DNA from 3 places in the Sporosarcina sp. P1 genome. Region 3 is predicted to be linked to each of the others. Evidence: predicted binding sites of a transcription regulator. Region 3 holds the regulator's gene; each other region holds the start of a gene.
The links. Region 3 encodes LexA, which represses DNA repair genes until DNA is damaged. Its sites were predicted from a motif close to CGAACATATGTTCG; they were not measured.
Positions count from the first base shown of each region.

Region 1 (4,296 bases), on a different contig from region 3:
CATTACGCAACGTAATGCACTCATTTTTAATGAGCTTCGACGACAAATGCGTCAATGAAGCGGGCGTGAAGCCTAGAGTCTCAGCCAAGTCAGAAGGACGTTGCTCCCCTTTGTTATGTAACTCCAGCAACACAAGAATATGGGAGATTCCTAGGGATAGCTTGGATTCTTGCTGGAAACGGATCAGCATTTTATTCGTTACTTGATCCATCAAATGTACCAAATTGAAAATTGTCTGTTCTTCATTCAAAAAACAACACCTCCTTTTCCTTTAAGAAACTTTATGCTTATATATTATTCATCATACTATAGTATATAGGAAATAAAACAGTTGTGACACGATAATCATACATACATCTCACGCAACATGTTAAAATCCAAGAGTTTTTCATTTTCTTCTTTTTAATTGTAGATTGATAGAGTATGATGAAGACAACGAATGAACTAGATGAACTAAATAGGAAGGGTGGGCATAAGGTTTGATGAAAGTTAAAGATTCGTTAACGTTTCAGCTAGGTACTATTATAGCTGGGATTTTGGTGGTGATGCTAGTCATTACATCACTGGCTACGTATAAGACGGCTTATGATAAATTGTATGACGCTGCTGGAATTGAGGCGTACGGCTGTGCCAATATTACTACTGGATTGATTCGACCTGGTGATTTGGAGAAGGCATTGGCTGGCGATGTCGATACACAAGATGAACTTGGGAAGACGTTGAACTGGACAACCGAACATAAGAATATATTTGAAACACAATATATTTTGGATTTGGATGGAAAACTCATTGCTCTCGACGATAATCTGAAAGCAAAAGGATTTAAGCCAGGAGATCAGTTCCATTTAGATGAAGAAGCAATTGCAGATCTACTCGAACATCGACATTCGACATACTCCCAACCTTACGAGTATGGTGATATGGAGCGGCTTTCAGGTTATGCGCCAATACATAAAGATCAGGATGTAAGTAAAGAAATCATCGCAGTCAGCGTTATCGATTTCGATGCGAACATCGTCAAACACCGTACATGGGATGTCGTACGCGATGGAATCTTGATCAGTATTATTCCTATGATACTTGCCTCAATCGGAACAGGATTCCTGATTCGCCGGAAAACGAAGCCAATTACAAGTTTAATTGAGCAGGCGAAGAAAATTGCGGATGGCGACTTGGCGGTTCAACCGACAGAAGTGAAGTCACAAGACGAAGTGGGAGACTTGGCTCGTACATTGAATCGTATGACGGTGAACCTACAAGATATGATTGCAACAATGAATACGACATCGCAACATTTATCCGAAAACGCGGGAGAGACGTCTGCATCACTTTCTGAAATGCGTGAAGCGATTACGATGGTTGCGCATAATATCGAAGAAGTCGTCACAGCGGTTACAGATGGTACGTCAAATGCAAAGCACGCAACAGGTATTCTTACAGGATTAGCAAGTGGTTTAAGCAATACGAAACAAAGCGCCGATTCGATGCTCGTTAACTCCAATGAAACGATGAAGATTGCACTAGAAGGCACAAAACGTGCAGAAGAAATCAGCCATGATATGGAATTAATTCGAAATGGTTCACAAGAAGTGGGAGATACGATCCAAAACTTAGTCGAATCTACGACGAAGATCCAAAACATCACAGGTTCCATTGCAGGAATCGCAGCTCAAACTAATTTACTCGCGCTGAACGCATCCATTGAAGCGGCTCGTGCAGGTGAGCATGGTAAAGGTTTTGCGGTAGTTGCAGAAGAAGTACGGAACTTGGCTGAGCAATCCAATCAAGAAGTACTTGAAGTAGAGAAGCTGGTGAAGGATATTTCTGATCGGATCCAGCAAGTCATTACTTCCACATCGGAAAATACGAAGCACATCACGAAGGGTACAGAAACAGTGAAGCTTACGTCTCAATCATTGAGTAATATTTCCGTAGCAGTCGGAGAAACGGTTAAGGAAATCAAGAATATCTCGAACTTGATGACGTCGGAAGCTGCGAAGTCAACAGAAGCAGTGCAGTTGATTGAGCACTTGACGCACGCTATACAAAATATCGAAGACATGACGAATAATATTGCAGCAGCTGCCGAGCAAACGACAGCGAGCATAGAAGAAATTTCAGAACGTTCTACGCAGACCAATCAAATGGCGCGTGAATTGGAAGTGTTTGTCGGTTCATTCAAATTACCTAAATAAACACTCGGCCATCGCTTATCAAGCGATGGTCTTTTTAACCATTGATTTTAGAATGTACGTTCTGTATAATACGAACATACATACGCTCAAGGAATGGGGAATACCTAATGGAAAGGAACCGAGATAGAGGGAAATTGAAGTGGACGTCACTCATGTTGCCTGAACACCTCGAGAGACTACGTGATTGGCAACAGGAAGATGAATATATAGAACGGCCTGAGTTAACCGACTGGGAGCTACAAACGATGCAGGAGACACTTGAAGTGGCGTGGCGCAGGCGTGTCAAGACGATGATTAAGACGTGGCATGATGGAGAAGTTCGCTTTCATCAAGGAGAAATTGAAGTGCTTGACTTGCGGACGATGACGATCATGTTATGCGATCCGTTCGGAACGGAAAGAATTCATGTGGAGGACGTGGTAGATGTCCAGTTGTCCAAAGAAGCGGGTGGTGTATAGGCAAAAATAAAAGCCGTCTGCGAAGGCAGACAGCTTAATCTCTGAAAAATGCTTTTTCTACGTTGTACTTTGCTTGCTGAGTGTTGATCACGTAGGTTTCGTAGATTTCGCGTTCCATAGGATCATCGATGACAACAGCAGAAATTTTTGCTACTTCTTCACGGTGATTACGCAATGGAGACACTTGGTCTTCAAAATGCTTTTTCAGACGTGGACGCAATTTTCGTGCTTTTCCTACGAATAATAGCTCGTCGCTTTGATTGAAGAACAACAAAAGGCCGCCTTTATCACGTGGAATATCATGAAAATCGATGAAACCATAGATGGGCTTGATCGGTGTTTCGTCCGGTCCCATTTCTTGTTTTCTGCGAACGATGGTTACGTCCGGTTTAGGTAATGTAATATTGATCATTTTACTTCACATCCTTATATCAGTCAGTGTTTATCCTATCATACGACCAAAAAAAAAGCGAGAAACTTTCTTTACATCCCTTGCATATAGTAAACAAATGTCTCGGGAAGGATGAAATGTTGAAAAACCCTGCGGTTATAGAAACGTATCACATATCGAATACCAAGCCGAAAGTGGATGTGTATTATCCTGTCATCACGAAACTGGATGATCCAAAAGTTCAACAGAAGCTAAATCAAGTGCTGTTCAAGGAAATGAATAAACTGCTAGAGGACAATAATTATTATGATCCAAGTCTTGTCGAGATGGTGGCAAATTACGAAATTAAAAATAATCAGCGTGATCTCTTCAGTATTAACTTGATCGCCTACTCGTTCACTGGTGGAGCCCATGGAATGACCTACGTCAAATCTCTGACATTTGATACGAAAACGGGAAGGCAATACAATTTGCAAGACATGTTCAAGCCAGGCAGTCCCTATGTGCAGCGGATATCTGAATATATCAGACGCCATATTCAGCAATGGAAAACACCGGTGCTTGAGCCATTCACTAAAATCAAGCCTGACCAAGATTTCTATATTGCAGACACGAGTCTTGTTGTCTACTTCCAACTATACGAAATTTCACCTTATGTAGCGGGCTTCCCTTATTTTCCGATCCCATTACTTGATCTACAAGATATTATCAAACCAAATAGTCCGGCAGACCGAATGTTGCCGTTTATAGGAACTTGAGAGTCTCTGTATAAACAAATGTATGGGCTTACATGACGAAATAGTGTTATAATTTCGATATACGAAATATACAAAAGAGGTGGAAACTATGCTAAGAAATTTCTTTATCGGTTTATCTGAAAATCAACTACTGAATCAAGCTGCCCAAAAATACGGCTTCCAATTAGGAGCCCAACAAGTAGTGGCAGGAACTAACATCGAAGAAATGATTGATAGTGTCAAAGAGCTCAATCAAGCAGGTATTTCATGTACGATTGATAATCTGGGAGAATTTGTTTACGAAAAGAGCGAGGCCATCGAAGCGAAAGAACAAATATTAGTCGTAGTGGACGCGATCCAACAACATCAAGTGGATGCGCACATCTCGATCAAACCGTCACAACTCGGCCTCGATATTGACTATGCATTTTGTGAACAACAAGTAGAAGAAATCGTCAAACATGCAAATAAAGTAGGTATATTTGTTAATTTTGATATGGAAAATCACTCGCGAC
Region 1 is NZ_PDYS01000009.1:120,327-124,622, reverse strand. Features, by position in the region: gene CSV73_RS10620 (MarR family winged helix-turn-helix transcriptional regulator) at 1-250, opposite strand, end outside; gene CSV73_RS10615 (methyl-accepting chemotaxis protein) at 483-2,195, shown strand; gene CSV73_RS10610 (YolD-like family protein) at 2,303-2,653, shown strand; gene CSV73_RS10605 (nucleotide excision repair endonuclease) at 2,688-3,065, opposite strand; gene CSV73_RS10600 (DUF3298 and DUF4163 domain-containing protein) at 3,182-3,802, shown strand; gene CSV73_RS10595 (proline dehydrogenase family protein) at 3,891-4,296, shown strand, end outside.
Region 1: the regulator LexA is predicted to act here: its motif matches at 2,267-2,280, upstream of CSV73_RS10610 (YolD-like family protein).

Region 2 (4,296 bases), on a different contig from region 3:
CTATTTTGATGTCGACTCACGTATTGGCGACGGCTGAGAAGTATTGTGATCGTATTATTTTATTGCACGAAGGGCGAGTACGTGCGAATGGGACGATGGACGACTTGCGCAAAGCGTTCGGACGACCAGATGCAACACTTGATGACTTATATATTGCAATGACTGAGGAAACTGACTATGAACAACATGCATGAAATCTGGGGACAGCGGTTCTTCCATTACATCAATGAACTACAGAAGTATATGCGCTATGTATTCACTGGACATTTGGCTATCGTTTTCATGTTCGCTATTGGAGCCGGGGGCTATGCATATAGTGAGTGGTTGAAAGAAGTGCCTGTTTCGTTCCCTTCTGTCTTCATCGTATCCGTAGTTATTGCGCTCTTGTTAATGAAAGCTGCACCGACCACGTTACTAAAGCCGGCAGATATTGTTTTTTTTCTACCATTAGAAAATCAATTGCCGAGCTATATGAGACGCTCCATCACTTGGTCGTCGTTTTCACAACTCCCTTTGCCGTTGATTGCTATGGTCATTGCATTGCCATTGTTGAAGGCAACAGAAGTGGGGACGGGCACTGATTATATACTCATTATGTTGATGATCGTTGCCTTTAAAGGCTTGTTTGTAGGGACTGAATACAACGTCCGTATTGCGAATCATGCTTTCGTTTGGCCGGATCGTGTTCTGCGACTGGTTTTAACATTTCTCACGATTCAATTTGCGCTTACATGGAGTACAGTGACAATCTTTATCGGAATTCTTATCGCCATGCTCTATGCGAAGTTTTGGGAAAAACAAGCTACACATTATCCGTTTCCGTATGAGCAGTTTATTGAATTGGAACAAAATCGTATGATGCGTTTCTATCGATTTGCGAATTACTTCACGGAAGTTCCGCATCTGGTTGGATCAGTGAGTAAGCGTAGCTGGTTAAAGATGGCTATGAAACGTTCTACGTTCAAGCGCAAAGATGTACAAAAATACTTAATCGTCAGGACATTCATTCGTACAGATGATACGTTTTGGTTGTGGGTTAGATTAACGGCGTTGGCTGCATTGGGTGCGTTCTTAATACCGTTACCGATTGTATCGTTCATCTTTGTAGGGGCATTGGCGTTTGCGACTGCTGTTCAGTTAATATTGGCACTTGAAGGTGGCGACGAGTTCACTATGGATCAGCTGTATCCTGAAGAACATGAAAAATCTCAAATCAAAGCAGTCCGTTCATTAGTCCGAAAGTTAATTTGGCTACAAGCAATTATTCTATTACTGGCGGCATTACCGTTGTATGGACTAAGTGTCACACCACTCCTAATCGCGGCTATAGCACTCATTGTAGGTGAAGCGACGATTCGATTGACCAAAGAGCAAATGAAAGAAATATGATAATACGCAATAGTGAAGTTGTACTTAAGTCAGTAATTTAATTTTTGTCTCCATGTTGGCTGAATATATGTACCTAGTAAATATTCTTCTAACTACTTTAAGATAATTCAAAAGTTCGAATAGTTAGATTGATGGTTGCAATTTGTATTCCATTGCATATATAATTACTAAAAGGTATCAGGGGTGAGAGAGATGAATAATAACAACTCATATGCTGAATTTTTGAAAGCGGTAGGTAGTAATAGCACTTCTCTCCAAGCAGAAAAGCTGCTGAACGAAATCTATTGGGATCTGTTTCTACAACACATTCATTGGGAACAAACACAATCGCGAATCATGCTATTGATTGACGATGCGCTAGATCAAAATGACAAAGAAGCATTCGACCTGTATACACAACAATTACTCGACATGTCACAAGAACATGGATATGAACTTAAAACCAACTAATTTAATTTATTCATAGACACTGCTAGGGAAAAATCCTGGCAGTGTTTTTTATTGTATAGAATGTCCTAGCTGTAAGTTTCTTTCCCAAAGTACAAGGGTACAATAAAGTACATAGAGAGTTAGCTTAAAACGTACGTTCGTTATTTCTTTAGAAAAAACAGTAGTTGTGGTAAAATAGAAGGACAGGTGTTTAAGAAGAGGAGTGGAACCATTTGAACGAAACATTTCAATTGCAAGCACCATATACGCCGCAAGGAGATCAGCCAAAAGCGATCAACAGCCTTGTTAACGGCATAAAAGAAGGCAAGAAACATCAAACATTACTTGGTGCAACGGGAACGGGTAAAACATTTACTGTTTCTAATGTACTGACGGAGATCAATAAACCTACACTGGTCATCGCCCACAATAAAACGTTGGCTGGTCAATTATATAGCGAGTTCAAAGAGTTTTTCCCAGATAATGCAGTAGAATACTTTGTCAGCTTCTATGACTTTTATCAACCGGAAGCGTATGTACCGCAAACCGATACTTTCATTGAAAAAGATTCATCGATCAATGATGAAATCGATAAACTTCGCCACTCCGCAACGAGTGCTTTATTCGAACGAAATGATGTATTAATTGTGGCATCCGTTTCGTGTATTTACGGTCTGGGTTCACCAGAAGAATATAATGACATGGTTTTTTCATTGCGCAAGGGAATGGAAATACCGCGTAATCAACTTTTGCGTACGCTAGTGGATATTCAGTACGAACGCAATGATATTAATTTCACACGTGGGACGTTCCGTGTGAGAGGCGATGTAGTCGAAGTCTTCCCGGTGGCACGTGACGAGCGTTGTATACGTCTCGAGTTTTTCGGAGATGAAATTGAACGAATCCGTGAAGTGGATGCCTTAACGGGTGAAGTCATCGGTGATCGTGATCACGTAGCTATTTTCCCTGGATCTCACTTCGTTACACGCGAAGAAAAGCTATTAAAAGCGATTGAGAATATTGAAATAGAATTGGAAGAACAGCTGAAATATTTACGTGATAACGATAAGTTATTGGAAGCGCAACGCTTGGAACAACGGACGCGCTATGATTTAGAAATGATGCGGGAGATGGGCTTCTGTTCCGGTATTGAGAACTATTCTAGGCATTTGACGTTGCGTGAAGCAGGTGCAACTCCCTATACGTTGCTGGATTATTTCCCTGACGACTTTTTGATTGTCGTAGATGAGAGTCACGTATCGTTGCCACAGATTCGCGGTATGTACAATGGAGACCAAGCGCGTAAAAAGGTATTGGTGGAGCATGGTTTCCGCTTGCCGTCCGCATTGGACAACCGTCCATTAATGTTCGAAGAATTTGAAAAACATATTCGACAGGCGATGTATATTTCAGCCACTCCAGGCCCTTATGAAATTGAGCATACAGACGTGATGGTAGAACAGATTATACGTCCTACAGGATTACTCGATCCAATCATTGAAGTGCGTCCAATTGAGGGACAAATTGATAACTTATTGGATGAAATACATCTTCGAATCGAGCGAAATGAACGTGTCTTGATTACAACTCTCACGAAAAAAATGTCAGAAGATTTGACGGATTATTTAAAAGATATTGGGATTAAAGTGCAGTATCTCCATTCGGACGTCAAGACATTGGAACGGACAGAAATTATTCGTGAGTTGCGTGTCGGAACGTATGACGTACTGATCGGAATCAACTTGCTGCGTGAAGGCATCGATATCCCAGAAGTTTCATTAGTCACGATTTTGGATGCGGATAAAGAAGGATTCTTGCGTTCGGAACGTGCGTTGATCCAGACAATTGGTCGTGCAGCACGTAACTCAGAAGGACGCGTCATTATGTACGCGGATAAAATAACAGATTCTATGAGGAAAGCTATTGATGAAACGGAACGTCGTCGTGAAATTCAGATAGCTTATAATGAAAAACATGGTATAACGCCAACGACAATTGTCAAACCGATACGTGAATTGATTCGTGCCACTCAAGTGGCTGAAGAAACGGAATCGTATTTGCAAAAGGTGACGAACGGCAAGAAGTTATCGAAAGACGAGAAAGGCTTATTGCTAACCAAATTGGAAAAGGAAATGAAAGATGCAGCAAAAGCTTTGGACTTCGAAAGAGCTGCAGAGTTACGCGATACCGTACTAGAACTGAAAGCAGAAAGGTAGAGTCCGCATGAAAAATAAAGAACTTGTAATACAGGGAGCGAGAGCAAACAACCTGAGGGACATTACCGTGAAGATACCACGCGATAAACTAGTAGTGCTTACGGGTCTATCGGGGTCTGGAAAATCCTCATTGGCTTTTGATACGATCTACGCGGAAGGACAGCGCCGCTATGTGGAATCATTATCCGCATATGCGCGTCAGTTCCTTGGACAAATGGATAAACCAGACGTGGATTCAATAGAAGGACTGTCGCCCGCTATT
Region 2 is NZ_PDYS01000017.1:24,280-28,575, reverse strand. Features, by position in the region: gene CSV73_RS13680 (ABC transporter ATP-binding protein) at 1-194, shown strand, start outside; gene CSV73_RS13675 (ABC transporter permease) at 178-1,389, shown strand; gene CSV73_RS13670 (IDEAL domain-containing protein) at 1,582-1,839, shown strand; gene uvrB (excinuclease ABC subunit UvrB) at 2,052-4,034, shown strand; gene uvrA (excinuclease ABC subunit UvrA) at 4,042-4,296, shown strand, end outside.
Region 2: the regulator LexA is predicted to act here: its motif matches at 1,966-1,979, upstream of uvrB (excinuclease ABC subunit UvrB).

Region 3 (4,296 bases):
AAATCAAAAGAAGCGGAAGAACTCATCGCGCCGTATGTGAAGACGGTAGAAGAAGTTGCATTTTTTAACCAAAGAAAAGTCTTACAAGCATTCAAAAAAAATCAAGTAAGTGACTTTCATTTATCGGGATCAACAGGTTATGGCTATGACGACAGTGGTCGTGATGTATTGGAACAAGTATATTCGGACGTATTCGGAGCGGAAGACTGTCTTGTAAGAAATCAAATCATTTCCGGAACGCATGCAATTACAATTAGCTTGTTTGGAATATTGCGCCCAGGTGATGAACTTCTATATATTACAGGTAAACCATATGATACGTTGGAGTCTATCATTTCGGGCAAAGGGAAAGATACTGGTTCACTAGAAGATTTTCAAATTTCGTACCAGCATGTTGATTTGAAAGAAAATGGTTCCGTTGATTATGAGAAAGTAAAAGAAACAATCTCATCGAAGACGAGAATCGTAGCGATTCAACGTTCTAAAGGCTATTCAAGCAATCCCTCATTCAGAATCCATGAAATTGAAGCGATTATAAAGGAAGTCCGCAACATGAAAGAGGATGTTGTAATCTTTGTAGATAATTGCTATGGAGAATTCGTTGAAAGGAAAGAGCCCGTTGAAGTTGGGGCAGATCTTATGGCAGGCTCACTTATTAAAAATCCAGGTGGCGGACTTGCCAGAACAGGTGGTTACATAGCGGGTAAGAAAGACTTGGTTGAGAAATGTGCATATCGTATGACATCTCCAGGTCTTGGAGCCGAAGCAGGAGCTTCTCTCGATACGTTACTAGAGATGTATCAAGGTTTCTTCTTGGCACCACACGTAGTTAGTCAGGCGGTTAAAGGCGCGTTATTCACATCGGCATTTTTCGGTAGCTTCGGTATGAATACGACACCGCATTACAGTGAGCTTCGTACGGATTTAATTCAATCAGTGAATTTTAGGAATGCGGAACAAATGATTGCATTCTGCCAAATGATTCAGCAAAATTCACCAATCAATGCCCAATATGCACCGGAACCATCCTATATGCCGGGTTATGCTGATGACGTCATCATGGCTGCGGGAACGTTCATTCAAGGCTCCAGTATCGAATTGACAGCTGACGGCCCGATCAGACCGCCATACACAGCATATATTCAAGGCGGATTGACTTATGAGCATGTAAAATCAGCTGTACTAGATTCTATGGAACAGTTACTTGAAAAGAAATTGGTATAAAGAAAAAAGTGTATCAAAACCTCATGTGGTTTTCGATACACTTTTTCTTTATTAATGAATCATACGGAATACACCAATCACTTTTCCTAAAATAGAAACTTGATCTACAATGATTGGCTCCATGGATGAGTTTTCTGGTTGGAGTCGGAAATAGTCTTTCTCTTTAAAGAAACGTTTGACTGTTGCTTCATCTTCTTCTGTCATAGCTACGACAATTTCACCATTACTTGCGGAGTGCGTTTGTCTGACAATCACGCGGTCTCCGTTTAAAATGCCGGCTTCGATCATGCTATCCCCTACAATCTCCAACATGAAGATTTCCTCTTCTGATGAACCGAATGTATCCGGCAATGGGAAGTACTCTTCAATATTTTCAATCGTTGTAATTGGATTCCCTGCTGTAACTTTACCAATTAACGGTACATGCATAACGCCACTTTTTAACTCGTCCAGTCCTTCAGGATCCAAAATTTCAATGGCGCGTGGTTTTGTCGGGTCCCTACGTATGAAGCCTTTACTTTCGAGTCGTGATAAGTGACCGTGGACCGTAGAACTTGAAGCTAGACCGACAGCTTCTCCAATTTCGCGAACGGAAGGGGGGTACCCTTTTAAACGCACTTCATCTTTTATAAACGCAAGTATTTCTTCTTGTCTCTTTGATATTTTCTTCAACAGATTCACCTCTTCTACTAGTTTGCGAGCAATGGAATACTGAACCACTATTTTGAATATAGTATAACATGTGTTCGATTACTAATCAAACAAAGGTTCTAATTTTACTTGACATAGAATCATATGTTCTCTTATAATTAAGAACAAGTATTCCGAACGTGTATTCTAAAAGCGAAAATTAGAGGAGGAATTATAATGGAGTCTATTAAAGAATTTATTAAAAATAATTATTATTTTGCAGTATTATTAGCAGTTTGTGTATCATTTGCTTGGGTTCAATTCGATAAAATGGCTGAGGAAGATCTCTATATGGAAATCGTTGTTAATGAAGGGGATACACTGTGGCAGTTGGCTTCTAATTACTCACAAGATATACCGACCACCCACTGGATCGAACAGGTACGTTCTTTAAATGAATTACCTACGGATCAAATCGTTTCAGGTGAATTACTGCGGGTGCCTGTTAAAATTAATAAACAAACAGATATTCGAGTAGCTGAAATAGGAGTGGGAACTAAATGATTGAAAAGAGATGTGTAATATACTGCCGAGTGAGTACGGAAAAAGAAACACAAGAACAATCTATTGTAAGGCAGCAAGAAGAACTTGAAAAATTAGCTACTGAGTTATCATATGATTGCGTTGGAATCTATACAGATCGGCAGAGTGGATACGACATGGATCGTGAAGGTCTTCTATCGATGTTGGATCGAATTCAAGACGGTTCAGTGGATGCAGTATTTATTCAAGACGAAACACGATTAGGACGAGGTAATGCAAGAGTCGCAATATTGCATGTAATCGCTAAAAGTGAGACGACTGTGATTACCAATCATTCAAACGGTACGATAGAACTGAATGAAATGGATTCAATGTTATTAGAAATTCTTGCAATCGTAGAAGAATATCAACGCAAACTACATAATGCGAAAATACGTAGAGGGATGAAGCGTGCTGTTGACAAAGGCTATGATCCATCGAAGAATCTGCGGAATATTGACCAAGCATTGGGGCGTGAAAGACTTGAGCTTCCGATAGAAGAAATTGTCTCACTCCGTAACAAAGGTCTCACGTATGAAGAAATTGCAAATGTATTAAATGGATTAGGTCATGCTGTCAGTAAGGCGACGGTTCATAGAAGATATAAAGAGTTTTTAGCTCTGGAACGCTAATAGGTTGCACTTTTCCTCCAGGTTGTTTACATTTTATTAAACGACTAACTTATGGAGGTTTTTAAAGGTGCTCTCAGAAAAGAAAATAAAACGCATAAATGAATTGGCAAATAAAAAGAAAACAACAGGATTATCGATTGAGGAAGCAAAAGAACAGACGCGGCTTAGAAAGGAATACTTGGAAACATTCCGTTCAAGTATGCGTGAAACTATCGAATCTGTCAAAGTAGTGGACCCAGAAGGAAATGACGTAACACCTGAAAAGGTCAAACAAGCTAGAGCCAATTTAAAACCACTAAATTGATGATAGGTAAAGGATTAACATTGTAATTAATTGTGGAATTGACTACACTATAGAAGGAATATGTACTATAAAACACTCATATGAGGCAGGATGGAAAGGATGTACAGCATGACCGAAAAAACCGATCAACTGGCAATAACGACAATCCGAACATTATCAATCGATGCGATTGAAAAAGCAAATTCTGGTCACCCAGGATTACCGATGGGCGCAGCGCCGGTGGCTTATACACTATGGACGCAACATTTACACCACAATCCATCAAACCCACAATGGTTCAATCGTGATCGTTTTGTACTTTCAGCAGGACACGGCTCGATGTTACTATACAGCTTATTACATTTAAGTGGCTATGGTTTAACTATTGATGACTTGAAAAGTTTCAGACAATGGGATTCAAAGACACCTGGACATCCGGAATATGGACATACAGTAGGAGTGGAAGCAACGACTGGACCACTTGGCCAAGGAATTGGTATGTCTGTAGGTATGGCAATGGCTGAAAAACATTTAGCGTCAACGTATAACAAGCCAGGTTTCGATATTGTCGACCACTACACATATGCACTTTGTGGAGATGGTGATTTGATGGAAGGTGTAGCGGCAGAAGCAATCTCCATGGCAGGCCATCTTCAATTAAACAAACTGATCGTACTATATGACAGCAACGACATTTCTCTAGATGGCGATTTGGATATGTCATTCTCCGAAAACATTAGAAAGCGTTTTGAATCATATGGCTGGAACTACTCACGAGTAGAAGACGGCAATGATACAAAAGCTGTTTCTGATGCAATCGAAAAAGCAAAAGGTAATACAGGTGGGCCAACAATCATTGAAGTGAAAACTGTGATCGGCTATGGTTCACCAAACAAATCTGGTAAAGCAGATGCACACGGTGCGCCATTAGGTGAAGATGAAATG
Region 3 is NZ_PDYS01000001.1:234,151-238,446, forward strand. Features, by position in the region: gene CSV73_RS01160 (methionine gamma-lyase family protein) at 1-1,224, shown strand, start outside; gene lexA (transcriptional repressor LexA) at 1,276-1,896, opposite strand; gene yneA (cell division suppressor protein YneA) at 2,092-2,418, shown strand; gene CSV73_RS01175 (YneB family resolvase-like protein) at 2,415-3,068, shown strand; gene CSV73_RS01180 (DUF896 domain-containing protein) at 3,136-3,372, shown strand; gene tkt (transketolase) at 3,481-4,296, shown strand, end outside.